Regions from separate parts of the Peribacillus sp. NJ4 genome, predicted to be linked through region 2. Evidence: riboswitches for the same ligand, from Rfam matches in the RefSeq annotation. Region 2 holds a riboswitch; the other holds the start of a gene.

Region 1 (15,223 bases), 1.8 Mb from region 2:
CATTTCTTCTGTCAGGACAAAAAATATACCAACTAGAAAAATGGCAGCTGCGCTTAGTGTGATGGCGATTCCAACAGCGGTAAATATATAATCCTTATTGTAATCGCTTACAAAAAAACTTAAAGCAAAAATAATAATTCCGATTACGCAACCTGTGCCCGATACCCATTTCACTGCATCCAACATCTTCTGATTAGCTTCCATAATTTCATCCCCTTTCTTTCTATTTTATGACATTTCACAAATTTGTCAAATCTTTTCTATTTTTTAACATATCTATAATGTAAACCTTGACAAATAGAAGACGCCGCTATTCACTTTTAGGTATTCGAGACTATATGAAAAATCTGATAAACAGTATAAATACACTATCATTTTTTCCGATATCAACACTTTCAATACTATTAAAAACTTTTTAACTACATTTTCAAATAAAAGACCCCTGATGATCAATCAGAGGCCTTCCTTCTATCTATGAGTTTTGCAAGGTTATCGTTACCGTTTTCTCTTCAGTCCCCCGATAGACTTTAACCTTTACTTTATCGCCGATTTTCTTATCTGTGTATAAAATTTTCCTTAATTCTTCTGTCGTTTTAATTTTCGTTCCATCAATCTCCACAATGATATCCTGCTGCTTAAGCCCTCCATTCGCCGCTGACGACCCCGCTTCTATACTCGTAACCATGACACCCGACTTTGCAGCTTCAGGAACATTTTGAAGATAATACTGTGGCAGTTCTTCTATGCTGGCCAAGCTTACTCCTAAATACGGTCGCGTGATTTTTCCGTTTTCAATCAGTTCCGTAACAATCGGAATCACATCATTACTTGGTATGGCAAACCCTAAGCCTTCCACACCGCTTTCGGAAATCTTCAAGCTGTTTATGCCGATCACTTCCCCAGCGGTGTTGATCAATGCGCCGCCGCTATTGCCAGGGTTGATCGCTGCATCTGTTTGAAGGACATCAAGTTCCCACTCCCCCTCCGATGTATCGACTGAAATGGAGCGTCCGGTAGCACTGACGATCCCTTGTGTAACGGAACGTGAAAAATCAAGTCCAAGAGGGTTACCGATCGCCAATACTTCTTCACCTGGACGCATGCTATCAGAATTCCCGAATTTAATTCCCTCAGGTGCTTTCGAGGCATCAATTGTCAAAACCGCTAGGTCCGTCAATGCATCAGCCCCGACAACCACTGCCGTTGCCTTTTTCCCATCATACAATGAAATTTCGACTTCCTTAGCTCCTTCAATAACGTGATTGTTCGTGATGATATAGGCCTTCCCATTAGCTTTTTTATAAATGACCCCTGAACCAGTGCCGCTCTCAACCGTTTCGCTCCCCGTGCTTTGCTGCTGGTATGGGTACCGGTTTTGAATCTCCTGTAAATTCACGACCCCTACTATCGATTTGGATGCTGATTCAACCATCTCTGCCCTATCATTAGAATCCGTACTAGTCGATAACTTTTCTGCCGTGACACTCCCATCCTTTTCACCGCTTTCCGTTTGCTCTACACCTGCCGTTTGACTTGACTCATTCACTGAACTTTTCCCTTGATCTATAAAGTCCCCGCCAAATAAAAATACAGTTGATGTAACCATAGAAGCAACCGTTCCGGAAACAAGGCCAGTTAGCCATATAGACTTGCCCTTTTTCCGTTCTGTCTTCACTCTGACTTGCTCATCGCCATTATTATTCTCCATCATTATCCCTCCTATGATTGTCCTTTACTTGGCTCAATCATAAACAGTAAATATTAAAAAATTCTTAAGAAATAAAGAATAAGGCCACCTTTTCACAAAAAAATTATCGAATCCAGCTATATGATATTTTGCAGTCCGACAAAATAAAAAGGCCTCCACAGGGGACCCTTTCAATTCGACATTATAGCCTTACATGACTTCATACACTTCTTTTGTCTTCTTATTCACACCATACCAGCCCCAAGTAGCTTTGTGGCCATTTTTCTGACTGCCTGCATCCACTTCGAACACTTGAAAAATGTAATCTCCCTTTTCGGCATCATGATCATATTCGATTTGCAAATGTGGAAAGTTTTTCATGTCCACGTAATCCTTCACTAGCTTCTCCGCCTGAGATTTACTTAAGGGACTAGCCGAATCCTTACTCCCTTCTTTGCTTTTTACCGATTCTACTTTTCCTTTTGAATCCGTTGCCGCCTTATCATCTACTTTGGATCCAATGGTCCCGTCCTCACTTGCTTCCTCCACCGGTTCCACTTCGTCATTTCCCTCTACTGTTTCTAACGTGGCGGAGTCTGATACCGGGTGCATTTCCACCGCCTTTAAAACCATTAGTTTCCCTTCCCGATATTTTGCTTTATATGCGGTTGCTTCTTTAAAATCTCTTTTTGCCGAATCAAAATCCTGTTCGTCGTATTTCTTCATTCCACTCGCCAGAAAACCTGAAAGATCCATTAACTCTCTTGCTTCCGGTGTTTCTGCTTCTTTATAAGCTAATTCAAATGCCTCGTGGGCTTCTAAATAATTTTCCTCATTCAACTGACTTTTCCCTAAATCCATATTGGAATCATAATTCCTTGTTACGCAGCCTGAAGCAATCAACACCATAAAAATAACCATGATTGACCTCTTCACAATATCACTCCTCAAAGTTACTCTTCCATATCATTCTATAAATCCATCTTAAACCATTTGATATGAAATTCGATACCTCTATTTCCTATCATTTTCATTAAGGAAATGTTTACTTTTATGATTAACTTTTTACAAATAGTGGTACAGAATAGATAAACGCTTGAAAGGATGATGAGCAGAATGATGCAGGAAAAACAGACCTATCATGTTGATTTGGTCAGCGGCGATGTACTCGGACAAAAACTTGAAGAGAACCCGAGCTTCACTGTACACGCAACTGATGAGGAACTTGCAGAATTGAAACAATGCTTGGAGGAACACCGGACTGATGACCTGGAGGCATATGCCCGTTCACATGTGCCATACCTTCTCTATCATCATGACCGGGCAAATGATAAATACGATGCAGCCATGAAAAAGCTTTATGCCCTCATTTATAAATTTGGCGATGAAACGGCGCGAAACCATATTGAAGAAATCGGCATATTGAAAGACAACAAATTCGAGGGAAATGAAGAAGTGCAAAAGTTCAAATAGAAAATGAACAGAACCTAAAATTCAAAGGTACCAAGGCCTTTGAAGGGGCAGATATCGCTTGGATTATTGGTTTAGTTGTTCCAGCTGTTATTTATTACTTCCCTATGAGAAAAAAGTTGAATATAGCTGAAAATGCAATAAACAAACAAGAGATCGGTTCCATAGAGAAAACAGACGCTTCCGAGAAATATGTTAAGTAAAGGTGCAGTTTTTTTAAATGAAAATTACATGCTGTTTTAGAGTACTTGTAAGGAAAAAACATAAATCTATTGTACAAGAAAGAAAGCATTTCAAACAAGCACTAGAAGAACATATCAAGGTAAAATTAAAAGGCATGAGCCCGGTAGATTTCCGGGTTCATGCCCTCAAGGCTGCCTAAGTAAATAAAGTGTCTAACTTTTTGGGTTCACTTCAATGAAAGATCCTTTTTTATCCACAAATATAGTTTACTTATTTTTCTCCTAAAATAGCGAGTGGACTAAATACTTCATAATGAATACGGTCTTTCGATACACTCCATTTATTTAGGGCCTCATTGATTGCTTCCATAAAAGGAATAGGTCCGCAGAAATAAAAATTAGCTTCTTTTGATGGAACGATAGATTGCAGGAAGTCTAAACCAACGTATCCTTCTTTATCAAAATGCCCAGAGGTTCGATCGGCTTCTGTTGGTGCACCATAGACTACAAATGATTTTATATGTTGATGTTCATTCACTATTTGTGGCAGATGATCTTTAAAAGCATGTGTTTGACTATTGCTTGTTGCATGGATGAACGTAACCTGACGTTGTGGTTGCTTTTCTATAATGGTATTTAACATGCTAAGCAAAGGTGTAATGCCAATACCGCCACTAATTAGAACAACGGGTAAATCGGTGTTATCCAGTTCGAAGTCACCTGCTGGAGCAGAAAATTGCAGCGTATCTCCAACTTGCAGCTGTCTATGTAAATAGTTAGATACAATTCCAGATGGAGCATCTCCATGGGCATCTTCACGTTTAACACTAATTCGGTAGTAATCCTTTCCAGGTGAATCCGAAAGACTGTAATGGCGTATGTGCGTATATTTCTCGCCAGGAATTTTAGCCTTAAGTGTTAGGTATTGCCCAGCATGGTAGGAGGCAATGGGTTTTCCGTCTGTAGGCTTTAGATAAAAGGAGGTTACCACATCACTTTCTTTTATCTTTTTATCGATATTGAAGCTTCGATATCCTTCCCATCCACCAGGCTGATGTTCTGTTTCCTCATAAAGGTTTTTTTCAATATCAATAAAGGCATCTGCAATATAGCCATAGGCCTTTCCCCATGCCTCTATGATTTCATCTGTGGCTGCGTCACCCAACACATCTTTAACTGCTTGAAGCAACGTTTCACCTACAACCGGATACTGTTCAGGCTTGACCCCTATGGCACGATGTTTCTCAGTAACTCTTTTAATTACAGGTTTTATCGCTTCAAGGTTCGTAATATGTTCACCTGCAGCATAGACAGCATATCCCAAGGCCTCTTGTTGAATTCCTCTTTTTTGGTTCGTTTGGTTAAAAAGGTTATACAAATCAGGAGCTTTTGAAAATAGTAATTCATAAAATCTCTTTCCTATTGGTTTACTATGTTCCTTGAGAACAGGTGCTGTTGACTGAACGATTTCTATGGTCTTAGCATCAAGCATGTTAAAATTTCCTCCTCAAATTTCAGGGATATATACTGTAAATAGCATTCCCACTAAGTATTGGAGTAAACATGATATTTTGGCCCTGTTCACTTATCACTAACAAACCCAAACTTCTTACTAAAGGCGGGCTTCCGCCCATTTGGAGATTTTGAACTCCCTTAAGATAATTCAAAGACACCATACCTATTAGTATGGTGTCTTTTGTTATTTTAGTATCCTTGATAACTTAAACTGACCCTTTATATCAATAAGAACAAAGCTGCTGATCAGTAGTAGAAAAAAGTGTTATAGGGTCCAATTGATAAGCAATCCTGCTTGTGCTAACCCACCACCGAAACCATATAATAAAATCTTCTCACCATTATTGAGCTTCCCTTCTCTTATTCCTATATCTAAAGCTAATGGTATTGTTGCTGAAGAAGTATTTCCATACTCCACTAAGCTATATAAAGTACGCTCAATTGGAAAGCCACTTCTATCACATATTGACTCAATCATTCTTAAATTTGCACTATGCGGAACAAACCAATCAACATCATTCAATTGAAATTCAGTATTTTTCATCACTGTTTGCATTCCTTTTGGAACAGTAGTAACAGCCCATTTATAAACTTCACGTCCATTTTGTACAAGGTTACCACTATTATTCAAGTCTTCACCATTTATACGTGTCGATAGGTTTGTACTATATAAATTTTTTCCGCCTTCTCCTTCCGAATATAAATGTGAAGAAATGAAACTTGGTTGTTGTTCATCATATTCTACAAGAACTGCTCCTCCACCATCTCCAAATAAAATACAAGTGGCTCGATCTTCATAGTCCATAATTTTAGATAAAGTATCAGCTCCAATAACAAGAACTTTCTTGTTTAAACCAGATGTTACTAATCCATTAGCTACATGCAACCCATAAGTAAATCCTGCACAAGCAGCGTTTAAATCAATAGCTCCAGTATTCTTAATACCTAGCTTTGCTTGGACTAAAGAAGCTACACTTGGCGTGTTGAAATCAGGTGTAAAGGTACAGACAATAATCATATCAACATCTTCGACAGATTTATCATACCGTTCCATTAAATCCTTTACAGCTTTATAACTTATATCACTAGTAAACTCTTCTTCATGTGCAATTCTTCGCTCTTTAATACCAGTACGTTTAACAATCCATTCATCATTGGTTTCAACCATCTTTTCTAAGTCCTTATTCGTTAACCTTTTTTCTGGAACATAAGAACCTATCGCAGTAATACGTGCTTTGGATTTGAACATAAAATAACCACCTCGTGTTTATGAATTGCATCATTTTTATAACTGATATTAATACCTGGTACTAATTATAAAGTAAAAAAAATCTTATGCAACTACCTGTTCCTTTAAAACCATAAGAAAAAGAGCTCGGCAAAACAACTACTTTAAAGTAAAGCACCTGTTAGTTTAATACAATCTCTAGAGAGACTGCCAAAAAGTTCATCTTCAAGACATTTCCTCTAATAACGTATTTCTTACAAATATACTAAAGCTTGAATAAATCCTGCTTCCCATCACTGATCTTGTCAAAAGAAAAGCCATACTCCTAGTTGAAGTAAGGCAACACACATCATGCAGTTCTTACTTATTTATGATGACGACAGATTTGTTCTTGTCTTTCGAGGTTTTGTTCGACTGCATATGTATTGCCCCATTCACACATTGTATTTAATACAGGTACAAAGGATTGACCTAACTCAGTTAAACTGTATTCTACCTTTGGTGGTACTACTTTATATACTTCTCTTCGGACAAGCCCATCTCTTTCCAACTGCTTTAATTGGTCGGTTAAGACTTTCTGGGTAATGGCCGGTATTAGAATATAAAACTCTTTCGTCCTCATTGGTTTTTGACTCAGAAAGAAGAGGATTAAGCATTTCCACTTTCCTCCTACAGTATTCATGAAAATATTTATTCCAGTATTTAGACTCTTCATTACTCATTCCCCCTGAATAGGCACATAAAGGTGGCTATGCCACTTTATTGTGCGTTATTTTCTACCACATCATGGTCCATTATACTCTGATTATGAAGCAAATATAACATTGGGAGTGAACACGATGAGTGTAAGAGAGATTATAGAAAAAAGACGTTCAGTAAGGCAGTATGATCCCCATTATAAAATTAGTCCAGAAACGTTGGCGACATTTATTGAAGGAGCCAGTAAATCGCCTAACGGAAACAATATTCAAGCAACACGATACCTGGTTATAGATGAACCATATTTAAAGAATTTGTTACTGCCCATTGCTTTTAATCAGCAACAGGTAATTGAAGCATCAGTACTGATTGTTATACTAGGTGATTATCAAGCATTTGAAAAAGAAAATATCATAATGATACATGAGGATGAGTTTCAAAAAGGTTATTTTGACGCATCAGTAAGAGATTATCTAACAAACGCGGCAATCAATTATTATCTAAATAAGTCAAAAGAAGATTTAAAGGTTGAATTAATAAGAGACGCAAGCCTGGCGTCAATGTCGTTAGTTTTATTAGCGAACGAGGCAGGTCTTGAAACCATTACAATGTCCGGGTATGATTCCGAACAATTAAAGTCAGCCTTAAAAATTTCTGATAGGTATTTAGATGTTATGCTTATTGCCATGGGGAAAGGAATTAAAGAAGGTCACAAAACAGTAAGACACGATGTTAACAAAGTCATTTATAAAAACAAAATATAGTGAGTGTAATTACTTTTTTAAAATTTGGATATTGGAAATTAGTGTGGAAAGAGGGCTAAAAAGACCCCTCTTCCCCTATCTTCTTATTCTTTCGTTAAAACTCACCACGAGTTTACCAGTCTCTTATATCATCTACATGCAACTTATCATATAGTCATATTAACGTGACGGATTCACTTTAGTGTTTTTGTTTGTAATAGGTTACCGCGAGCGCAAGGGCCAGCACTGTTCCTTTGACGATATCCATCGCATAATACGGAACTGACATCATGATCAGCCCATTTTGAAGGATTCCGATCAGGACTGCACCGACGAAGGTTCCAAAGGCATTCGGTTTTCCCGCTCCTAAAACGGAGGAACCAATGAAGGCTGCTGCAACGGCATCCATTAAATAAGGGGACCCTGAATTGATTTCCGATGTCATGACCCTTGAAGCAAGGACAATCCCCCCAATTGCAGCTAATAGAGCCGAAAGCAGATAGGCAAGAACTTTGTATTTATTAACCGATATCCCGGAAAGTCTTGCCGCTTCCTTATTTCCGCCAATAATGTACATATAACGACCATGCTTCGTATAAGTCAAAAAGATATGGGTCGCTATCACAATGGTTGCCATGATCAGGATTATCCATGGTACCTGGCCAATTTTGGCGAAAAGCGGGCTGATAAGACCTGTTGCGAAGGTCCCATCGGGCATGACCATATTTTGCGAAACCGTGGCCCCTTTTGTATAGGTAAGGGCAATTCCCTGGATAATGAACATGGTGGCCAATGTCATCAGCATGTCGGGAATTCTCAATTTAACGATCATGAACGAATTTAAAGCCCCTACGACAAGTGAGGCACCGATCGCAGCTAATATGGCGATAAATGTATCCTGCGAAAACCAGACAAACATTGATATGACGATGGCATTGGCCAATGATGCGACGGAACCGACGGAAAGGTCGAAGCCATCCACCGTAAGGGATATCGTAATGCCGATCGCAATGATGGTCACGATTGAAATGGAACGCAGGATGTTGATCAGATTAGTAGTTTGAATGAAAGATGGATTGGACACGGCAAAAATTCCAATCAGAATGATAATCGTCAATATTGTGCCGTATTTATAGAAAAAGTCGAATAGTTCCACCTTTTTCTTTGCTTTCGCTGTCTGTGTAACAGGAATGGGTACGCTCATCCTATTTTCCTCCTGTTGAATAGAATAGTAGTTCTTCTTCATTCGTTTTGTTCGTTTCGAATTCGATGACAGTGCTCCCGTCATATAACACATATGTCCGGTTGGTAATGCCAATGATTTCGGAAAGCTCGGATGAGGCATAAATGATCGCTTTTCCATTCCTCGCAAGCTTTGCAATCAATTCGAAAATATCCTTCTTGGCTCCAACATCGACCCCTTTCGTCGGTTCATCGAATATGTATACATCCGCATCGGCAATAAGCCATTTTCCAATGGCAACCTTTTGCTGGTTACCGCCTGAAAGGTTTTCGACCTTCACTTCCCCGGAAGGAGTTTTAATTCCGATACTGGCGATCATTTCTTTCGCCTTTTCCTTTTCCGCCTTACGATCCACGAAACCGAATGTTCTGCAGAATTTGCCGATACTGGCTGCAGTCAAGTTCGCCGCGACCGATTCCTGAACAAGGATCCCTTCTTTCCTGCGTTCCTCAGGTACAAGTGCCATGCCGCTTTTTACTGCATGGTGCGGTGATTTCAAAGAAAGCTTTCGGCCATTCAGGATGACCTCACCCGCTGTGATCGAAGTATGACCGAAAAGGGTTTTACACAGCTCCGTTTTCCCAGCCCCGACCAACCCTGCCAAGCCGATTATCTCTCCTGCTTTAATATGGAGACTAACATTTTTAACTTTCTCTGCATCTGACAATCCCTTCACTTCAAGAATAACGTCGCCAATCGAAGAATTCACTTCAGGGAACTGTTCCTCCATGGTTTTCCCGAGCATATTCTCTACCACTTCGTTACGGGTGATGTCTTCCATTTTTCGACAAGTGACACGCTCCCCATTCCTCATGACCGTAATTTCCTCACATATTTCAAAAATCTCGGGCAGACGATGTGAAATGAAAATGATTCCCACGCCTTTTTGCTTCAATTCATTTACAATTCGAAAAAGCTCTGTCGTCTCCGTATGACTTAACGGAGCAGTTGGTTCGTCGAGAATTAGGAATTTGCATTCTGTCGAAACGGCTCTTGCTATCAGGACCATCTGTTTTTCAGCCAAGGTAAGGTCTCTTACCAGCTTTTTCGAAGGGACACGAATTTTCATATCTTCAAGAATACAAGAAGCTTTATTGTGCAGCTCTTTCCATTGGACCATCTGTTTTTTTCCCATGTTTTGGACCATATCATTCAACATCACATTTTCCCCAACGGTTAAATAAGGGATGAGGGCCGTATCCACTTCCTGATAAACAATTTGAATGCCTTGTTCCTGCGCCTCTTTTGGTGAGCGGATATCCTGCTTCACCCCATCAATGACTATGTCACCTGAATAATGAACATGGGCTCCCGATAAAACTTTCATTAACGTCGATTTCCCTGCTCCATTAGCACCGACCAATGCGTGGGCTTTCCCTGATTGTACAGAAAAATCAACTTCACTAAGCGCCTTCACCCCCGGAAATTCAATCGAGATTTTCTTCATTTCTAGTTGCGTGCCCATGTCCATTCCCCCTTATTGAACAGACACTCCCTTCACTGGAAAGAGAGTGTCCCCTTTTACTTTTTGTAATGATCTTTCAAAACTTTCATCCAATCTTCTTCAAATTCCGCTGATACACCCCATCCTTCGACAATACCAGACAGATTTGCCATATTTACCGCTTCTTTTGAAGCCTGGATTTCCTTTTGTGAAATAAGTGAAGCCTCTAAGTCATAGGTTTGCGGCGTTTCTTCTCCCGCTAATTTTTTCGCCAATATCCTCATATTCACTGCACCGATCAACTTGGGATCGACTGCTGCCGTGTAGGACCATGAGCTGCCAGCTGATTGAATTTCCTGAAGGTCTGCATTCGACACATCAATTCCGTATATCTTCACTTCATCGCGTCCCGCTTCTTTAATTGCCCGGGCGGCACCGATAGCGAAGGCATCCCATGTTGCGAAAATGGCATCCAATTTACCTTTAGGGTATTTATTCAGCATTGCGGCTACAGCATTTTGTGTTTGAACCGAAGTATCTGCAGACGCCACTCCGAATCTTTCGACTTCTTTAATTCCAGGGTTTTCTTTTAATTTTTCCTGATAAACTGCATTTCTTCTCACCATTGGAGGGAAACCATCCACCCAAAGATACGCAATTGCCGCTTCACCTTTCTGTTCTTCTATCAGTTTATCAAGAGCCAGTGTTGCCAACGCTTCATCATCCTGTGATGTTAATGTTACGCCTTCTATTTTAGTTAGATCGCTTATTGAATCGAATGTAACAACGCTTTTGCCTGCATCAACCAACTTTTGAACGTCATTCACTGTTGCTGCATCATCACCATGGGAGATGATATAGCCGTCATAATCTTCCTGCAAAGCCTGTGCGATCGCATCATGAAATTTAGCCGTATCACCATTGGCTGTATATGTATCCACTTGAAACCCCAGTGCTTCTCCTTCTTCCTTCGCTCCTGCTAAGTATTGGGCCGTATGATCATCACCGCCAATTTTACGGATCACTTTGATTTTGGCTCCTTCCCCATTAGCAAATCTTTCCGGGACATTTTCAAATGATACTTTTTCTTCTTTCTTCGATTCTGTGGAACTCTGCCCAGTAGAGCAACCCGTTAAAAGCAAAGCCGAAGCCATGGCTGAAATGAATATCCCTTTAATAGACCTTCTCATCTTGTTCCCCTCCATATTTTCTTATTAGTCTTATCAGTTAAGTTGGTGTAAATCCCAAAATAAAAACCTCTCTATTAATATAGAGAGGTTTAATCAGCTGTTTTGCAGACTTATCCCTCTCTTATCTGTCAAAACATTTCTGTTTTGCAGGATTTAGCACCAATTCCTAATGGAACGGTTGCTGGGCATCTTAGGGCCAGTCCCTCCGCCACTCTTGATAAGAGAATATATTGTGTTACGTTTTTCGTAATTATCACTTTATAGGGATATAGTCGTAAAGTCAATAGTTTTTCGAATATTTAAAATGTTCCCCGTTATTTTTCATTTTCTTTGCAGCTGGGCTAGACGCTTTTTCTCGATTTTTTCAAGTCTCTCCAACTGACGTAATTTCACTTCGAACAAAGTGATCGGGTCACGGTAAACTTCCGGATTTTCTTTCATATGCTCCAATGCAGCCTGGTAGTCTTTGATTTCTGTCTGCGTTTGCTCTATCGTTTTTTGAAGTAAGGCAAAGGAACTGCGATAGAAAAGTGAGATGTCCCGATCCAAAGATTTTTCAAACAATCCAAATTGGGTAAGGAAACGTTCCGTGATCATTTCGGCAACATCCAGGTAATCTTCACTTTCCAGGTATTTCTTATAACGATTATACATATTGGCTTTATTTTGCGGTATCGCCCCAAACAGCTTCCCTGCTCCTTTAAGCAGCAATTGCGATGGAGTTCTGCGCAAAAGGATATTAACGTTTTCGATGCGGATACTGCTTGTCATCCGGTCGGCATCACGGCGCCAGTCATCCAATACCCTAAAGTCGCCTGCCAGCGTGATCCGTTCTTCTTTGTATAATTCATTGAAACCGGCACTCATTTCATCCATAAACTGCTGGCTTTGTGAGAACTCCATTTGGGAACTGGCAATCCAATCCTGAAGAGAACGGTAATATTGAGGCATGATCTTGTCAGAAATGAACGCTTGAATCCGCTCATTCATTTCCTGGTTTAACTGTACATGGACCTGACTGAAATCACTGCTTTCCGTTAACGATTTAGAGCAATCCCTCAGCAATTCAGGAATTTTAGAAGAAAGCTGACTTTTCACTTCATCCTTAAGCGAACGATAAGACCTTATGATATTTTCACTTTTTTCTTTTTCCAAATCCGCCAGTTGATTGACCGCACCATTCAGTTTGACCTCCATCTGTTCATTCCAAGAGATGGAATGCTCGCATTTCCGTTCATTGGCTGCCCGCTTTTCTAACAGATAAGATAAAGTTTTACGAATGAACGCTAGGATTTTTTCAGATCTTCTTTCTTTCCAATTATCATCTTGATAATTCGATTGAAGGAATGCTGAAAGGTCCTTCAACTGCTGCTTGCTGTCATAAAGTTTGGAGAAAGCGAATACTTTTGCATTCGGGAAATATGCATTCACTTTATCCCATGTTTCGTCTTCCATCCGGACTGCGACTTGATCACTATATATCGTATCCATTTTATTCAATAAGAAATGGATAGGCAGTTTCGGAGCCATCATTTGAATTTCCAATAATAGATCCCGTTCACTGCCGGTGAAAGGCGCCCTGGCATCAAGAACGAACATCAGGCCATCACTGCCATGTAAATAGCCTTGGAAATCGGATTCCACGCTTTTCTCCCCATTGAACCCCGGTGTATCCAATAATCGCAGACCATTATTTCTAAGGTAGTCACTGATAATCGTCACATCGACAATAGTCCCGCGCTGACGGCGTGTTTCATCCAATTCAGCCAGCTCCATGACCACTTTGCTATCTGTATCTGTAATCTCTAGGATTTCCAAATCATCCCCGTCTTTGACACTGACTAGGGATGAATGATCTTCGGCAGCAATGCTCTCGCCAACAATTGACTGAATGAAGGATGTCTTGCCATTTCCTGTACTTCCCACAAGAAGAAGATTGAAATTATTAGTATCCTTAAGCCCTTCGACCATCCATTTAAGCTTATTGCCCACCCTTAAATCATTCTCTTCAGCCCATTGGATAATAGAATTGAACAGTTTCTCTCCCGCTTCCAGTCCGCCTCCCAATTTAGGCGATTTTGCCAACAGGCTTTCTGCATCCTGAATGACAAGCGCATTAATCGTATCCGGGAAGATTTCATTCCAGGACAACGCGGATGCCGCTGCAAACAGCGAAAGCTCCCCATCTGCGATTTTCAGCCAGTTTTCCAGCAACCTTGGCACGACGGGGCTTAAATCTTTGATTAGGTGCGTTCCTTCTAATAGACCTGCATATGCATCCCTGTAATAGACGGAAAGCTCATCCCATACATCCCCTTGGTTTAATTCGATGGTATCTATCAAGTTATTAATCACTCTTAGCCATTCAAAATAAGAATCCGTATATTTATAATTTTTCCAAAGTGCAACCGTCACTTTTTCGAAGCGATCCTGGTCCAGTGTGTATAGCGAACCAAGGACAGTTGAAAAATAATCCGGATCCATCGATTGGGCAACACCCTGCTGGATATACGTTTTAAGCACATCGAACCAGCCCATTGATTCTGTCCGGATACTTTCATTTGCCGCTAATACCACTGCACTGTTCCAATCCTTTTGTTCTTCAAAAAAGGCGCGTGCTATTTCCGTGACATTCGGGTAGTCAGGTTGAAACTCGACTGCTTCTTTCACGACTTTGGAAGCCAAATCATTTCTAGATTCCACTATGTACAGGGAAAACAGTTGCAATAGAACCTCCGTTTTCAAAACTGCTTCATTCGTATCGACGGATTTATAAATATCCTCCGCGGTTGAATACATTTCCAGTTCAAAATAAGCATCGGCGATGTTTTTCTTCGCCCATGAACCAAGTTCACCTTCTATGTTTTCCCATTTGAAAATGGCTGCCTCATAGTCATGGTGCTGAAAGTATACTTCACCTTGAGCAAAGCGAATTGCGGTTAAATCCGCCCTTTCCTTTTTTTGTTCCACGAGAAACATTTCACCCAAAGCTTGAATGGGATGCTTCCTTGTATCCTCAATCATCGTTTCATAATATTTTTTCCCGATCAGCCGTTCGTCCATCTTTATTCCCCCGATATATTTCATATTTTCAATTAAAGGATAATCACCGATTTGATAAGCCTTCCAGAAGACCTTCCATGCAATTTTATAGGTTCCTTTAGTTAAAAAATTATTTACAAAACCTTAAAATATTATTTTAACAAAACAATATGGTAACAACATGTCACCACTCTTACAATTTTAAAACAGAAACAAGTGGAACTGTAATGATTTTAATAAACAGATACAGAGATGTCATTCCCATATTCGAGAAAAAATGTTTTTTTAGCCTTACCGACTTTTGAAAAAGTGGGCGAAGCATTCTTTTTACCACTGAATTACCAGGAGTCCAACCTTCAAACCACCTAATAAATGGTAAATATACGAAGCCACACTAGAACCTTTCACTCATTACTAAAATCCCATTTGAACGTTCATATAAAAAAGCAGTACCTTCATTCATGAAAGGTAACTGCTCTCTGATAAGCTCCGAACAGTCGTTGTCCTTTGACAAATTAGGATTATACCCCTGTACGCTTACGTTGGTTATTCGGCTTTTTGGTCAACTGGCTTTTAAGCTGTTTCGTTTTCTTCACAACGCCGGTTTCCAGTTTATCTTTACTTGAACCTGCTTGCTTTTGAGCCAGTTTTTGTTTGACTGCATCCGCCAGGCTTAACTTTTTATTTTCAGACATAATGTTGTCTCCTTTAGTGTTCTGCTTCTATTATAATATAGTTGCGGTTAGAAAGATAATAGGGAGTTATATCCGATTCTTTTTG
Region 2 (15,223 bases):
GGTATATTTTGAACATAAAGACATTATGAGATAGTTTTTTCTATAGAAAATATGTAATGCCCCATTTTGTTATACATTTCATATAAAGGTGCGTAAGCTGTATATCCAAATGCAAAAAGGCCCCTCTCTATTGAGAAGAACCTTTATCCAATGTAAAAACCTCTAACTTTTTATATTGTAGAAGACTTTGCTTTTGCATCTACTAATTTGAACCTTTAAGCTGGTTTAACGAAGATTGAGAACTCAATTCTAAAAATTAGAAGAAAGCCCGCGGCAAAAAAGAAGGAATACACAAAACCAAGTGATACGTTTTCGTATGCGATTGTCAAGCACACCAGTGATAAAAGGCCTCCCTGCTATATTCATAAACGATGCGCTTTGGCTAGTCATTAAAAAAGTATAGGCACAGCCTTTTGCCATGCTTTGAGCGATGGTTATCCAGGTAGGGGCATGAAAATCGTAATGGAAGCCAAGACCATGCCTGTTTTCAATACGCTATATCCCAATTTCATCTCTGCAATTCTAGTAACGTAACCTGGCATCCATAGTCCCAGCCACATCGTTAACCAAAACCATGAAAACGCTGCCAATAAACTGTTTTCAAAAATTATTTGAACACTTTGTCACCTACCAAAATTTTCACTTAAAATGTAACCAAACGATGAGAGGTGACGTAATTCATTCACTATCGAAGAAATTCTACAAAATTTGACACCCCTATTTTATTAAAACGCTTGTTTTTCCTGACCAGCCACAGATTTCTTGTTATATCTATTCTGGAAATACCCACTTCCCGCAAAAAACCTTGTTCCAATTCCCTGGAAACCGTCAACCTTGGCAAAATGCTGATCCCAAGTCCAGCCTCAACCGCACTTTTTATCGCTTGAGTACTACCAATCTCCATGTAGCTTTCTATTTTTTCTAAAACCCCATGCTCCCTTAACATGTTTTCTACGATAAGTCGTGTCCCTGATATGGATTCACGCCATATCATCCTTTCATTTCCCAATTCCTCTAGCTGGATTTCTTTTCTGTCTTTCCATGGGTGGTCAAATGGACAAACCAATATCAATTCGTCTTCGGCGAACTTGTCTACAATAAAATCGGTGTTTTCCACAAGTCCTTCCACCAAGGCCAAATCAATGACATCGTTTGATAAATCCTCCAGAACCCGGGGGGTATTTTTTATCGTTAATGTCACTTTTATTTCAGGCTGTTGTTTTTTGAATTTCCCAAGCAAGCTCGGCAACAAATACTCGCCGATTGTCAAGGATGCACCTACTATGAGGTTAGCATTGTACTCGCCAGTTGATTGCTGAATCACTACTTTTGAATGGTTAAAGTCATTTACAATAGCTTTTGCAAAAGGGTATAACAACTTTCCTGCTTCCGTCACTCTCAACCTCCCTTCCTCACGGTCGAATAACAAAGTGTTATAAAAATTTTCCAATTGATGAATCTGTCTTGTTGCCGCAGGTTGAGATAAGAAGCTTAACCTCGCTGCCTGGCTTATACTTCCTTCATCCACCACTAAACAAAACATTCTTAGATTTTCTATTTTCAAGAAACCGACCTCCTTGTCTTTAAATGGTTTAATAAAATGATAGCATCATATAGCTAAATGGTGAAATGGGAAAACGACGCTATTTCCCCTGATTAGGTGGGCCTATTCATTCTTTGGTGAAATTCTATATAAAACGGATAAAGCTTCTGGGTATAACGTTTTGTTATACCCGATGATTTTGTTGCAATTTACCCAGTCCTTTTTCTTTGATATGTTAATGATAAGAATTAAACAGAGCAGCAAAGGAAGTGAGGATGTCAATGAAAGGACAATGGAAAACACTGTTCCAATTATTTTGGACCTTTTTTAAAATGGCACCTATGACATTCGGAGGCGGGTTTGCGATGATCCCCTTAATCGAAAAAGAAGTAGTGGAGAAGAGAAAATGGCTGTCAAGCGAAGAAGTTACGGATGTTTTTGCTTTATCTCAATCCGTACCGGGAGCTGTCGCCATTAACTCCGCCACCTTTATCGGCCATCGAATTGCCGGAATGAAGGGCGCAATGGCAGCCATGATTGGTGTTTCATTACCTACATGTTTAATTGTTCTACTCCTCGGCATTTTGTATTTTTTCATTCACGATAATCCGAAGATAGAATCCGCTTTCATATCGATTAGAGCTTCCATAGTGGCCATCATCGCATATGCGGCTATCAAGATAGGAAAAACGGCTATTGTTGACAAATCAACTTTCTGTATTTTGATAGTTGGAATCCCAGTCCTTTTCTTCGTTCACCCTGTTTTGGCTATATTAGCAGGAGCTATAACAGGTATTGTGACCATCTCTATTAAGAGGAAATTAGGTTTCGATGTCAAGATGGACCGAAAAGAAAAGAAAATAGAAGAAAATGATTTCGAATACTTCATGGGTGCTGGCATATAGGTTCCATGAAAGATCAAAGTTATTTTCTGAAGGATCTAGGAATAAACGGTCTAACTAATTTTCAAGAAAGTGTGTGATGTATAATAATGGAATTGTGGGAGTTGTTTAGCACCTTCTTTATTATCGGCTTTGTATCGTTTGGAGGCGGATACGCCATGATTCCGGTAATAGAATCGGAAGTCTTACAGCATGGGTGGATGACGACGCAACAATTTACCGATGTAATCGCTATTTCCGGCATGTCTCCCGGGCCTATCACCACCAATAGTGCCATTCTCGTAGGCTATTCGACTGCTGGATTAGCAGGAGCCATATCATCCGTTCTCGGAATCTTGCTTCCTGCCATTATACTCGTAACCGTTATAGCCACCTTCTTCAGCAAATTGAATCATTATCCAGTTATTCAATCGATGTTTTATGGATTAAGACCCATTGTCACTAGTTTAATCCTCTTTGCAGCTATCAGCTTTGCACTTTCCAATCATTTGATAGCCCTGAACTTTTCATGGCATACGATAAGCTTATTACTCGTTTTTGGATTATCGTTATTTGCCCTATTGAAATTACGCTGGCACCCAGCCTATGTCATTATTCTTTCTGGTTTAGTTGGTGTTGTCCTCTATTCATAACGACTAGCTCACACAACCATTATGCGTTGGGTTAATCAATATGAATCGGAATTCCTAAACATTGATAACACTTAAACTGATGGAAGAGCGAGGGTGACATCGCTCTTTTTAATTATTTTTCACCAATGTTTCAATACACCTTACAAAGTAAAACCCTGAATCTAATGATTCAGGGTTTATTTTCATGCTTATTCTCATTATTAAGAAGTACGTTTCTTCGTTTCATTATCTACCGGCTGAAATCGCGGATAACCAATCAAGATGGCTATGACTCCACAAAGGCCAATTAGTATTGGGTAATATGAATACGGCAAGATGCTTATCGGAGAAATATGTGCTACCCCAGCTGCAACAAGCAATTGTGCCCCATATGGAATTAACCCCTGAATGCAGCATGCAAAAACATCAAGCAAGCTCGCCGATTTACGCGGATCAATCCCATACTTTTCAGCAATATTTTTCGCAAGTGGCCCGGCAATGATAATTGATATCGTGTTATTTGCCGTGGAAAGGTTCGTCAAACCAACAAGCCCGGCAATGCTGAATTCAGCCCCTTTTTTAGTTTTGCTGTTTCGGGTCACGAGGTGGAGAAGGTAATCGATACCGCCATTATGCTTGATTACAGCTACCATGCCTGCGATTAAAATGGCCAGGAAAGAGATTTCATACATTCCCGCCATCCCTTCTCCGATTTTTTGAATGACACCCAACGGTTGATAACTTCCATCCGCCAAGCCGATAATTCCGGCAAATACGATTCCGATGGATAGGACCAGGAACACATTGACACCTGCCAATGCAGTGATCAATACACAAAGATATGGAAGGATCTTCACCCAATTATAAGAATGTTGAGTGATGGCCGCTTGTTCACCCATTGTTAAAATTCCAAGGATGACACATGTGATGATGGCCGCAGGTAAAACAATGAAAAAATTCACTTTGAACTTATCCTTCATTTTCGTTCCCTGCGTACGAACTGCAGCGATTGTCGTATCTGAAATGAAGGAAAGGTTATCCCCAAACATCGCACCACCAATAACGGCCGCCATTGAAAAGGCAAGCGAAATATCGGTTTGCTCGCTAATTCCCACCCCAATAGGTGCTAGTGCTACAATCGTTCCCATGCTCGTCCCCATGGATAGAGAGATAAAGCAAGCGATGATGAAAATCCCTACCATTAATAGATTTTGCGGAAAAACCGCTAAGGCAAGGTTCACCGTAGATTCAACTGCCCCCATGCCATTTGCAACTTCGGCAAAAGCGCCTGCCAAAAGGAAAATGATAACCATTAACATAATATTGGCATCCCCGGCGCCTTTACAGAAAATTTCAACCTTTTGATTGAATGACTCTTTCCGATTCATTGCCAATGCAGCAGCCGATGCAATTGAAATCGCTACAATCACCGGAAAAGAATAAAAATCTTTTGTAATGATTCCGGACCCTATAAATAAAATCAAAAAAACGACAAATGGGATTAATGCCCACGGATTCCCTTTATTGTTTGCACTCATGATGTACACCTCTTTTTATTTTTCCCATGACATGTGTCACAGCACTTATTCTTCTAACATTTTTCGTAAATAACACCTTCATGGAAGCTATAGCTAAAAATACTTTCAGCATAAAAAAGACCTCTTCCATTAAACACAACAAGAAGAGGTCTTTTAATTTATAAAAAACGCCCTCCTTATCTTTCAGGCAAAAATCAGCCTGCTGGATTTGGCACAGCACTCCTATTAAAGTCTGCTGCCGAGACATCTTCGGGCCAGTCCCTCCGTCTCTCTTGATAAGAAGATTTAAATTATATAATGATATTATCAAATGCACCGGTGTCCAAGAGAAAAGAAGCAGGCTGGTAACTTGCTATAACCGCTCCAAGTTTACCTCTGTCCACTTTCGGAAAGTGACATCGAAAGCCTTATTGAAAAGCAAATATAAGAGTACAGCATTTTATGTATTTTCGCAAGGTTTAGTTTAAAAGTATTTCAAATGTGGACCTTAATATTATAAACGGACTTTTACATGTACAGTAAATAAGGTATTTGGGTTAATTGTGATATTTGGATGAAATCTCAAATAATGTCATTTGTCTGGACGGAACTAAAATAAAAAGAGGTCTAAGGACCTCTTAGCAAATTTGTTGTATTAGGTTTGGTGAATTATTTTTAGTTGAGTTCACATCAGTCGATACCTCAAATGCTTCCATTTGTTCAGAATCGAATGATTTTAAATACTGCTGTAGAAAGGCAGGATCATTAATGGATGGATTCAACCAATCTTTTTCATCTTCAGGTTTAAGGATGACAGGCATGCGGTCATGAATGCTGGTCATTAGCTCATTAGGAACGGTTGTTATAACTGAGCACGAATAGATGTTGATTCCTTCTGGAGATTTCCAGGATTCCCAGAGACCTGCCATTCCAAATGGCGCATGATTTTTAAGCTTTATTCGCATGGGTATTTTTCGCCCGGGTTCCTTCTTCCACTCATAAAATGAATCAGCGATTATCAAGCATCGTTTCTTCTTATACGCATTCTTGAAGCTTGCCTTCTCAGCAATGGTTTCCGCTCTGGCATTGATCATTTTGTAGCCCAGTTTTTCATCTTTTGCCCAGAAAGGAATGAGTCCCCACCGAAGGTATCCAAGTCGATTCCTTGCTCCGTCATTAATGACGGATAGCACGGAGTGGGAAGGTGCAATATTGTAGCTGAATTGGTATTCTTCATCAAAAGGTCCTTGAATATTAAACCGTTCTTTTATTTCTTCAATGTCCGTGAAAAGCGTGAAACGTCCGCACATAATATCGCCTACCGTTTTAGGATTTATTACAGTGTAACAAATGGGACGGGCAGGTACAAATCAGCGTTCTAAAATCCTGATGTCGGTAAATGGTTGATTAAATAATTCGCTGGAAATCAAAAGTGTGCCCAGGACTTCTCTCTCATCTTCAGCTTTAATGATTTCTGACAAAATTAAGGTACTGCCATTCCTGACCGTTACATTATATTCATTCATAGAATCCCCCTCATTAGGCTAGATGGTTGTTATTATAAACCAAAAACCCACAAGTATCATTATTGACCTTTAGTAGAGTCGTAGTTAATCCACTAATGATGAGTCTATATAGGAGTACACCGCTATTTACATATACATAAAAAAGACTGTCCATGAATGATCACAGACAGTCTGGTCAACAGGTTTTTCACTTCAACAAATTTTTACCGGTGATGATAATGGGGATAGCAAAAAGGTCGATGAGTAATGCCTCTTGTTATTCCGTGGGAGTTACCCATAATCCATGTCCATTTATTATTTAAAATTCAGCAAAACCTCATTTATTAAATGTGCTGCCAATGTAACCGTTTTATTATTTTCGTCCAACGAAGGATTCACTTCCGAGATATCAAAGGAGAGGATCTTTTCATTTGATACGACATGCCTAATAATCGCACGGACCAATTTCGGATTAAGTCCAAACGGAGAGGGTGCACTTACCCCAGGTGCGTAGGCTGAATCAATAACGTCCGTACATAATGTAAGAATAATGAAGTCATTTTTCTTAACGAATTCATTTATCCGCTGCTTGGTTTCATCCATTTCGTTCAATGACAAATCTTCTTCCAATATGTAATCGACCTTATTCCTCTCAGCAGTTTCAAACAGGGCCTTCGTATTTCCCTGTTTCTGAATTCCGACACATAAATATCCACAACTTTGATCCTCGTCCAAAATCTGCTTAAACATCGTTCCTGATGAACTTTCTTTTTCATAAGGCCTCATATCAAAGTGAGCATCAATATTAATGATTCCTAACCTAGCCTTTGGGCCAATGTATTTTCTAATCCCAAGATAATGGCCATAAAAGGTTTCATGTCCTCCGCCAAGTATGATAGGAATCGCTTTACTCTCCAATATTTTGGAAACAGCTGATCCCAGTTGAGTTTGGGCAGCCTCCATCTCTGGACCTTCACACGTTACATTTCCAGCATCCAACAGCTCGGTTTGGGAAGATAAATGACATGGTAATTTTGCCAAGGACTGCCTAATGTGATCAGGACCCTCTGCAGCACCAATCCTGCCTTTATTCCTTTTGACTCCTTCATCACATTTGAAGCCAATCATTCCAAAGGTTCTGGATGCTTCGGAAGAGATGGGTAATTCCAAAATCGGTGCCAAACGCACTCGTTGGTGATATCTAAAGCTGTCCATGTCAGTATGGGAATCAACCCTTCCATTCCAATAATCCAAATTCGGTTTAATATACATAATTTTCTCCTTTATTTTAAAAATTCCGAAATATCTTTTTTAAAAATTATAAATGAGATAATATATAATTACCAATACTAAATTTTAATATATCTATAGTTTAAAGCTATAGAAAGGAGAATATATGGATTTACGCCAACTTCGTTATTTCACTACCATTGTCCAAGAAAAGAATTACTCCCAAGCTGCTAAAATACTACATATATCTCAACCTTCCTTAAGCAATGCCATAATGAAATTGGAAAAAGAAGTTAGTTTGCAGCTTTTGGAACGTAATACAAGGGGGCTAGAGCTTACGGAAGCAGGGGAGATTTTTTATACGAGATCTGTTGACCTGTTAAGAAAATTCAATAATATGCAAGTGGAACTTGAGGAAATGAAAGATGTTGGAAGTGGAACAGTATCAATAGGTTCCATTGAATCATTCAAATTTTGGTTCCCGAAGTTAATCAGGAACTTTAAAGTCAATTATCCTAATATTCATATAAAAGTCAGGGAAATATTAGGGGAAGAGAAAGTTATCGATTCGTTAAATCGGTATAATGTTCATTTCACCATCACGAACCAGCCCATTAATAACGAGGAAATCGTGTCCACCCCCCTATATAATGAAAAATTCATGCTTTTGATCCATAAAGATGATGAGTTAAACAAAAAAGAGTCCATCACTTTCCAAGACCTTGCAAAGAAAGAATTGATCATCAGTACAACTGGATTTCAAACAAGAGATGATATCTTAAAAGCATTTAAGGATGAAAATGCAATTCCCAATATCTTATACGAAATAGAAAGGCTTGAAGCAGCTTGCAGTTTGGTGGAAGAAGGACTTGGGGTTACAATTTTACCGGAAAGCTATATAAAATCCGCTGCAACACTTAATACTGCAATTCGTGCAATAGATTCGAAATCTTTGGAAAGGACTGTTTACCTGGCCTATTTGAAAGATCGATATCTGTCTCCTGCAGTATGTAAGTTAGTAGAAGAAATACTTAGCTTTTTTAAGTGGGATGTTAGGAACGATGCCTAAATGCTGATTCTCTAATTTAACGGAAAAGACACCATTGCTCATTGTGATTTACTTTATATAAAGAAAATACTTTAGACTTCCTGACAATGAGCTAGGTTTCCCACTCATATTTGCAGGAGGTTCATGTGTTTTCACTATCCATATTGTTTTTCCTCACTAATAAATAACGTCCTAACGCTCACACTTCCACGCCAAGTAAAATACTTGTTCAATAAAAATTCATTATAGCATAGCGCTTTTCAGGAAGTTCTTATTCCCTCTGCTTCACATCGCAAGTTATAAAAATACTGGATAAGTTCCTTTTCATTCAGGATAGATTTTTTAAGTCCCTTGTAACGTATGCATCCCAACTCTTCTATCTAACAGAGAAAGAATCTTTATAATCATATCATCTGATTTTAAGGAAATTTCTATTGGTAAATTAAAATATTCTTCAACCGCATTAAAAAAGTCATACTGTGCAAAAATCCCCTCTGCTTTAATCATTTGATGTGCTTATATCCCTATCCTCATAGTTCTGATTTCCATTATAGACATCGTATTCAATACTTTTGGCTTTTCTTATTTCATTTTCTTTTCTGAACATTTCTCTATCAGATGTTATCGTACACATATTTAGGATTTCCTTTTTATCAACAGTAATAAAAGCTCGTCCTAAGCGGTCGTGAGCCTTTCGATAATTCGTAACAGTAAACTGAACTCTATTTGTTAGAGAGTCACAGATAAAACTCTCTAACTTTTTCTTTACTTTACTCCATGGTTGATTACGCAAGTTTTTATTCTCCATTACAGTTTTCAATTTCCACAAAAGTATATTTCTTTCATTATTCTATTCTGCTTGTTAATGAACTGTAGAGGTATATGTTTAAAGAGTCAAAATCTACACAAGTTTAGCCATCTTTATTTTTGCGTTCGGTCACTTCTTGAAATGCTTGTTCACTTGCAGAAAATGATGATGCAAGTAAATGGATAAAGAATTCTTTCAACCGATGTATTTTTGCTTAATTCAATTTTTGAATTTTTACTATCAATTCTCTTAACGACATTCTGAATCCCTCAAAACAAACGTAACATAACCTAAATATAAAAAATATAATCCTCCGGCAAGACTCTTTTTAAGAACCTCTTCGTTCTTTCTTCTTTTGGGTTCACAAAAATTTCTTTAGGCGATCCCTCTTCCACTATGACACCTGCATCCATAAAAATCACTCTGTTTGCAACATCCTTTGCAAAAGACATTTCATGCGTGACGACTAACATCGTAGTTCCTTCTTTGGCAATTTGCTTCATCACCGTCAGTACTTCACCGACCAATTCCGGGTCCAATGCCGAAGTTGGTTCGTCAAATAAAATAATGTCAGGGTTTAAAGCAACCGCTCTCGCAATGCCCACCCTTTGCTGCTGCCCGCCTGAGAGTTCACTAGGGTAAGCATCATATTTTTCTGACAAGCCTACTTTATCCAATGCTTTTTTACCAATCTCATATGCTTCTGCTTTCGCAATCTTCCTTCCAATAACCAGTCCTTCCGTTACATTTTCCAATGCGGTTTTATTAGTGAAAAGATTATAATTTTGAAAAACAAAGGCTATCTTTTGCCTTATTCCATGAATCACTTTTTTAGATGCCGTTTTAAGACTTACATCAATATCTCCAAAAACGGCATGTCCTTGATCTGCTTTTTCAAGAAAGTTAATGCATCGAAGTAAAGTTGTCTTACCTGAACCACTTGGACCCAGAATTACCACCACATCTCCCTTGTCTATATTTAAATCCACACCTTTTAAAATCTCATTCTCACCGAATGATTTATGAATATTTTTAATCTCTAGCATTTCGGCCACACCTCCTCATTTCAGATACTCACAACTTTAAACCTGCTTACTCGTTTTTCATACCTTTTAAACAAGTATTCCACCAAACTACATAAAATTAGGTAAACAAGAAAGATATCAATATATGCTTCAACATAATTGTAGCCAACATTGGCAGCTACCTTGGCTTTTAAAGTGATTTCCTGCAATGACAAAGCATAACCTAATGATGTCGCTTTAATCAGATTGACTGTTGCTGTACATATATTCGGTAATGCAACTACCAATGTCTGTGGAATGATAATTCTTCTAAATGCTTGCACAGTTGTTAATCCGACAGCATACGAAGCTTCAAGCTGCCCCTTGCTCACTGTGCTAATTGCCGAACGAAACACCTCTGTGAGAATAGCTGTCGTATTCAACGAGAAAACAATGAATGCGTACCATATCGGATTTACATCGTATACATTCATTTCGACAGCATACTTTTCAAATATCGAAGTCAGCATTAATGGCACACTGCTATATATAATGAAAATTTGGATAATGACGGGCGTTCCTCTGACAAATGAAACGTATATCTGTGCTAAGCGATTCAATACCGGGATTTGATTTATTCTTGATAAAGCAAGTAAAAACCCTAATGGCAAGGCTATGATCAAAGCAACAATTGTAATGAATAATGCGGTCGGCACCCCCGATAACGCTACAAAAAAGGTTTCCACTAAAAACCTATAATCCAGACCTTCTGACATTCTGTCACCCCTCTATGCAGTTGTTATCACTTGTTTTCCTTTACTGAATGCCTTTTCCAATTTTAAGAACAGTTGTTCAATGGCAATCGACAATGTCCAGTAAATAACCGCCAATGCAAGATAAATTTCTAATGCATGTGTGTTATAGTTCCCAGCGATTATAAGCTCTGCCTTCCCCATGATATCTATCAAGCCGATTGTATATGCTAAAGACCCTTCTTTCATTAATTCAAGTAAGCTGTTACCGAAGTTTGGTAATGCGACTACGAAAGCCTGGGGTAAAATAATTCTCCGGTAAGCTTGCGTATTGCTTAATCCAACGCTTACTGCCGCTTCAAATTGCCCTCTATCAATAGATTCAAGCGATGTTCTGATCACTTCTGACATTGCAGCCGCAAATTGAAGCGAAAAGGTTATGACTACAAATACTGCTTTATCAATATCATTAAGATTTATACCAAAATTCCCTGCAATTGCAGGGATACCATAATAAGTCAAAAAAAGCAGAACTATAGAGGGCGTACATCTCAGTACCGTTGTATATCCATAGGCAATTTTCCTGGCGATTTTACTATTTCCAAGTTTCATGACTGCTAAGATGAAACCTATGATTGTCCCGAACAAGACCGATAGACCCGTAACGATTAATGTTACTTTTAGAAAAGGAACTAACATTGGTACCGACTCTACTATGTAAGCTAAATCAAAGTATTTTTCCATGTTTCACCTCCATCTGCTTTCATTGAAGATTCGAATTTTCAAATCCAATCATTCTATTGAAGGCCAGTACCTAGAAACTTGCCATCTCTTAAAATACCAAGAGTTATCCAAGAAAACCCATATTAAGAAAATGACAAGTCATAACCTTTTGATTGACATTTTAATGCTTGTTTTGCTAAGGACTTCGTTATCTCTCTACAGTTCCCAAAACTTCGAATAAATCCCGGCCATAAAACTTTTTGCTTAACTCATTCGTCTTCTTTTCGTCTTTAATTTTTTTAATCGCTTCATCATAAGCATCTGCGAATTTTTGTTCTTTTTTGTTGAATAATGGCCAGGTTTTAATGACTGCAAATTCATTGTAAACTAGATCATCCACTAAATTATGATAGGGGCCATCGTCGGCCACTTGCTTCTTAAAAGCTCCCTCGATCGCTATTCCACCGTCGACACGGCCTTCATTTACCCATTGAATTACATCTACAGTGAATGCATCTCCGGCTTTCAATTTCACCTTATTGTCTGGATTCGCCTGATTATACTCATCAACGATCGTGTATTGAGCGTTGTTTGCTGCGATTGGTGCTAAGGAGAAGCCCTCTGAAGCAAAGTCCTTGAGATTTTTGATCTTTGAATTTTCTTCCTTTAAAACAAGGCCCGCACTGCTTAATCCAAGGAATTCTTTAGGAAAGATGAACTTCTCAGTCCTTTCCTCTGTCCAGAAAGCATTTTTAACCCCCACTTGATATTTACCTTGTTCAATGCCTACTAACAGGTCATCGCTTGATGTGCCAATATATTCGAATTCGTATGCCGGTAGTAATTCATCAACCAATTTCATAACTTCCACATCATATCCAGTTGGATTTCCCTTCTCATCCAGCCAAGACATAGGTTTTGACGCTTGGTCATATGCTACTTTTACCTTTCGGACACCTGAAGTGCTACCTGAATTTGCATCGGCTTCATTACTCGTTGATGTACCTGATCCACACCCCGCTAATATGGTTACCAACGCTAAACCGATAGTTAAAACATGGCGAAATTTTTTATTTTTCATAGTGAATCCCCTTTCGTTTTACGAAGTTTTTTTACTTGCATTTGTATTTCCTGAAATTCAAAGGAAATACATACATCACCTTCACTACTCAATACCAACTATTTCGGTAGGTTAAGTAAGTCATTTGGTTATAAACATAATAGATGGATACTTTTGTAAAGTCAATGTGTATATTTAAAATTTTCAAGCAACTGCACACATCTGTTTTATTAAAAGAGTTGTAGTTATATGAAAATACAAGAGTCTTTCCGGAGGCATCGTTTATCTGCAAATCCTTAATTTCCTTGACAACTAAACACACCTTAATTATTATTTAAACCAATAAGATTAATAGGAATTGAAACAAAAACAGAAGGTAATAGAAGGAGGGAACCGTGTGATTAACCTATTCATTAAGACGGAAAGTCAAAAAGTGTGGCTGAAAAAATTATATGAAGTAGAATCAAAATTCAAAAATAATTCTGCTCAAATTGATGAATTGGCCTTTTTTCCGAAAGAACATATTCAAGATTTAATTCGTATGGGATATACAAGTTCAACTCTTCCCAAATCCTATGGTGGCGGAGGGTTAAAAGTTTATGACATGATTCTCCTTCAAGAAACATTGGCTAGTTTTGATTCAGCGACTGCGCTATCCATTGGTTGGAACCTTGGAGTGATAGGAGACCTTTTTGAACAGGAAAGTTGGACAAAAAAGAACTTAGAATTTATTGCTGGGGAAGTTCTAAATGGCGCTTTAGTGAACCGTTCCGTTAGTGAAGCGCAAACAGGCAGTCCGACTCGCGGGGGACGCCCCGGAACGAAGGCAGTAAAAAAGGGAGATTACTGGGTTATTTCTGGACGTAAAACCTATACAACCATGTCCCCAGTTTTAACTTATTTCCTAGTTTCAGCATGGATCGAGGAAAGGCAAAAGGTTGGATTTTTTCTCCTGCATAAAGATCTGGATGGGCTCTACATAGATGAAACATGGGACGTAATTTCAATGAGGGGGACAGGAAGTCATGATTTGGTCCTTAAAGATGTTGAAGTGGATGATTCAAAACTTGTTGAGTTACCTGAAATGCCAAGTGGAAACAGATTCAATGCTTGGATCCTTCATATTCCAGCCTGTTACCTTGGCATTGCGCAAGCTGCAAGGGATTACGCCATACACTTTGCCAATAACTATTCTCCAAACAGTATAAATGCACCTATCAGCCAGCTGGCTAATGTCCAACAACTGTTAGGAGAAATTGATTTGGAATTAATGAAAGCCAGGCATTTCTTATATAGCGTTGCCGAGGCTTATGATGATGAATCACGAAGAATTCATTTCACAAATGAGCTGGGGGCTGCAAAACATATTGTTACAAACGCAGCCATTACAATTGTCGATAAAGCCATGCGAATAGTCGGGGCAAAAAGTCTTCAACGCAATAATCCACTACAAAGGCACTATAGGGATGTAAGAGCTGGTTTACACAATCCTCCGATGGACGATGTAACGATAAAGAATTTAGCAAAATTGGCAATTGAACAGACAAAATCCAATTTAAGCGGCCATCCACTTTTGAAATGATCAGATTTGATAAAAGAAACGCTATGAACTATAAATAACCCCTGGATTCTCTTTTCATAGAGAATCCAGGGGTTTTCCATTTTTTGAGTCATACAGAATTCGATTTTATTCTTGGAGCAGGCTAGGCTCCCTCAAGAAAAGAAATTAATTGGTGACACTACCATCATCGTCTGGATCCTCAATATCCGCCGGATCTTTTTCCAATAGTGCCTCTTTGTCTTTTTCGTTCCATTTTGCTTTATATCCTAGGGATTTCGCCACTCTTAACACCGGTAAATACGATTTTTTATCTGGTTTAAATGTTTCTAAGTCCCCTGTTCCAATTGCACCCAAACCAAGTAGCAATTTGTCTGATTTGATATAGGGTTTTTCATCTATCAGTTTCATTTGGTCAGCTGTATAAGGATAAACGGCTCCATTCACTTTTAAGGTAAACGGTCCTTTCTTTTCTTCTTTTATTTCTTTTGGCTGTTTCGATTTATAGGATACATTATACACTCCTTGAACAGTTCCTTCTCTCGTATTATCGGCTCCGCCATACATTTTCCCCTTTTCATAATCAAAAATAACAGCTTGCACATTTCCAATATGTTGGGGTTTTTCTTCATAAACATGGCCTTTTGCCATTAACTCTAACCTTGTATTTTGTTCAATTCCCGGTTCCCATCTAACTGTCGGATAACCAGCAGAGTAAACACGTGGCGCAAGTATCGCATCTTGAATTAGCATTTGATGATCAAGCACGTTCATAATCGTTTCAGATACCGATGCTATTATCGTCGCTCCGCCTGGTGAACCAATGGCCATGAAGGGATTACCATCTTTTAATACGAAGGTCGGGGACATACTGCTTCTCGGTCTTTTTCTTGGTTCCACCTGGTTAACTCCACCCGGTGTGGCATCAAAATCGGTCATTTCATTATTAAGCATGAATCCAT

What was found. A riboswitch is a leader RNA that binds a small molecule or an ion and turns the genes downstream of it on or off. The one in region 2 is predicted to bind S-adenosylmethionine.
Region 1: it holds a riboswitch for S-adenosylmethionine, as region 2 does, so the genes downstream of both, QUF94_RS24575 (sugar ABC transporter substrate-binding protein) here and QUF94_RS15655 (Na+/H+ antiporter NhaC family protein) in region 2, are expected to answer to the same signal.

Annotation. Positions count from the first base shown of each region.
Region 1 covers NZ_JAUCFQ010000001.1:4,907,861-4,923,083, forward strand. The annotation lists gene QUF94_RS24525 (hypothetical protein) at 1-204, opposite strand, end outside; gene QUF94_RS24530 (S1C family serine protease) at 473-1,708, opposite strand; gene QUF94_RS24535 (hypothetical protein) at 1,898-2,608, opposite strand; gene QUF94_RS24540 (hydrolase) at 2,804-3,160, shown strand; gene hmpA (NO-inducible flavohemoprotein) at 3,611-4,831, opposite strand; gene QUF94_RS24550 (ketoacyl-ACP synthase III) at 5,120-6,103, opposite strand; gene QUF94_RS24555 (winged helix-turn-helix transcriptional regulator) at 6,447-6,797, opposite strand; gene QUF94_RS24560 (nitroreductase family protein) at 6,922-7,545, shown strand; gene QUF94_RS24565 (ABC transporter permease) at 7,724-8,728, opposite strand; gene QUF94_RS24570 (sugar ABC transporter ATP-binding protein) at 8,730-10,232, opposite strand; gene QUF94_RS24575 (sugar ABC transporter substrate-binding protein) at 10,289-11,401, opposite strand; SAM riboswitch class I at 11,520-11,625, opposite strand; gene QUF94_RS24580 (GTPase domain-containing protein) at 11,723-14,488, opposite strand; gene QUF94_RS24585 (hypothetical protein) at 14,965-15,138, opposite strand.
Region 2 covers NZ_JAUCFQ010000001.1:3,142,924-3,158,146, forward strand. The annotation lists gene QUF94_RS15635 (hypothetical protein) at 435-590, opposite strand; gene QUF94_RS15640 (LysR family transcriptional regulator) at 686-1,564, opposite strand; gene QUF94_RS15645 (chromate transporter) at 1,819-2,448, shown strand; gene QUF94_RS15650 (chromate transporter) at 2,535-3,077, shown strand; gene QUF94_RS15655 (Na+/H+ antiporter NhaC family protein) at 3,278-4,594, opposite strand; SAM riboswitch class I at 4,768-4,876, opposite strand; gene QUF94_RS15660 (SOS response-associated peptidase) at 5,212-5,883, opposite strand; gene QUF94_RS15665 (hypothetical protein) at 5,944-6,099, opposite strand; gene hutG (formimidoylglutamase) at 6,394-7,350, opposite strand; gene QUF94_RS15675 (LysR family transcriptional regulator) at 7,475-8,377, shown strand; partial or broken gene QUF94_RS28835 (SF0329 family protein) at 8,617-9,164, opposite strand; gene QUF94_RS15690 (amino acid ABC transporter ATP-binding protein) at 9,455-10,210, opposite strand; gene QUF94_RS15695 (amino acid ABC transporter permease) at 10,231-10,944, opposite strand; gene QUF94_RS15700 (amino acid ABC transporter permease) at 10,957-11,664, opposite strand; gene QUF94_RS15705 (transporter substrate-binding domain-containing protein) at 11,852-12,724, opposite strand; gene QUF94_RS15710 (acyl-CoA dehydrogenase family protein) at 13,101-14,285, shown strand; gene ggt (gamma-glutamyltransferase) at 14,430-15,223, opposite strand, start outside.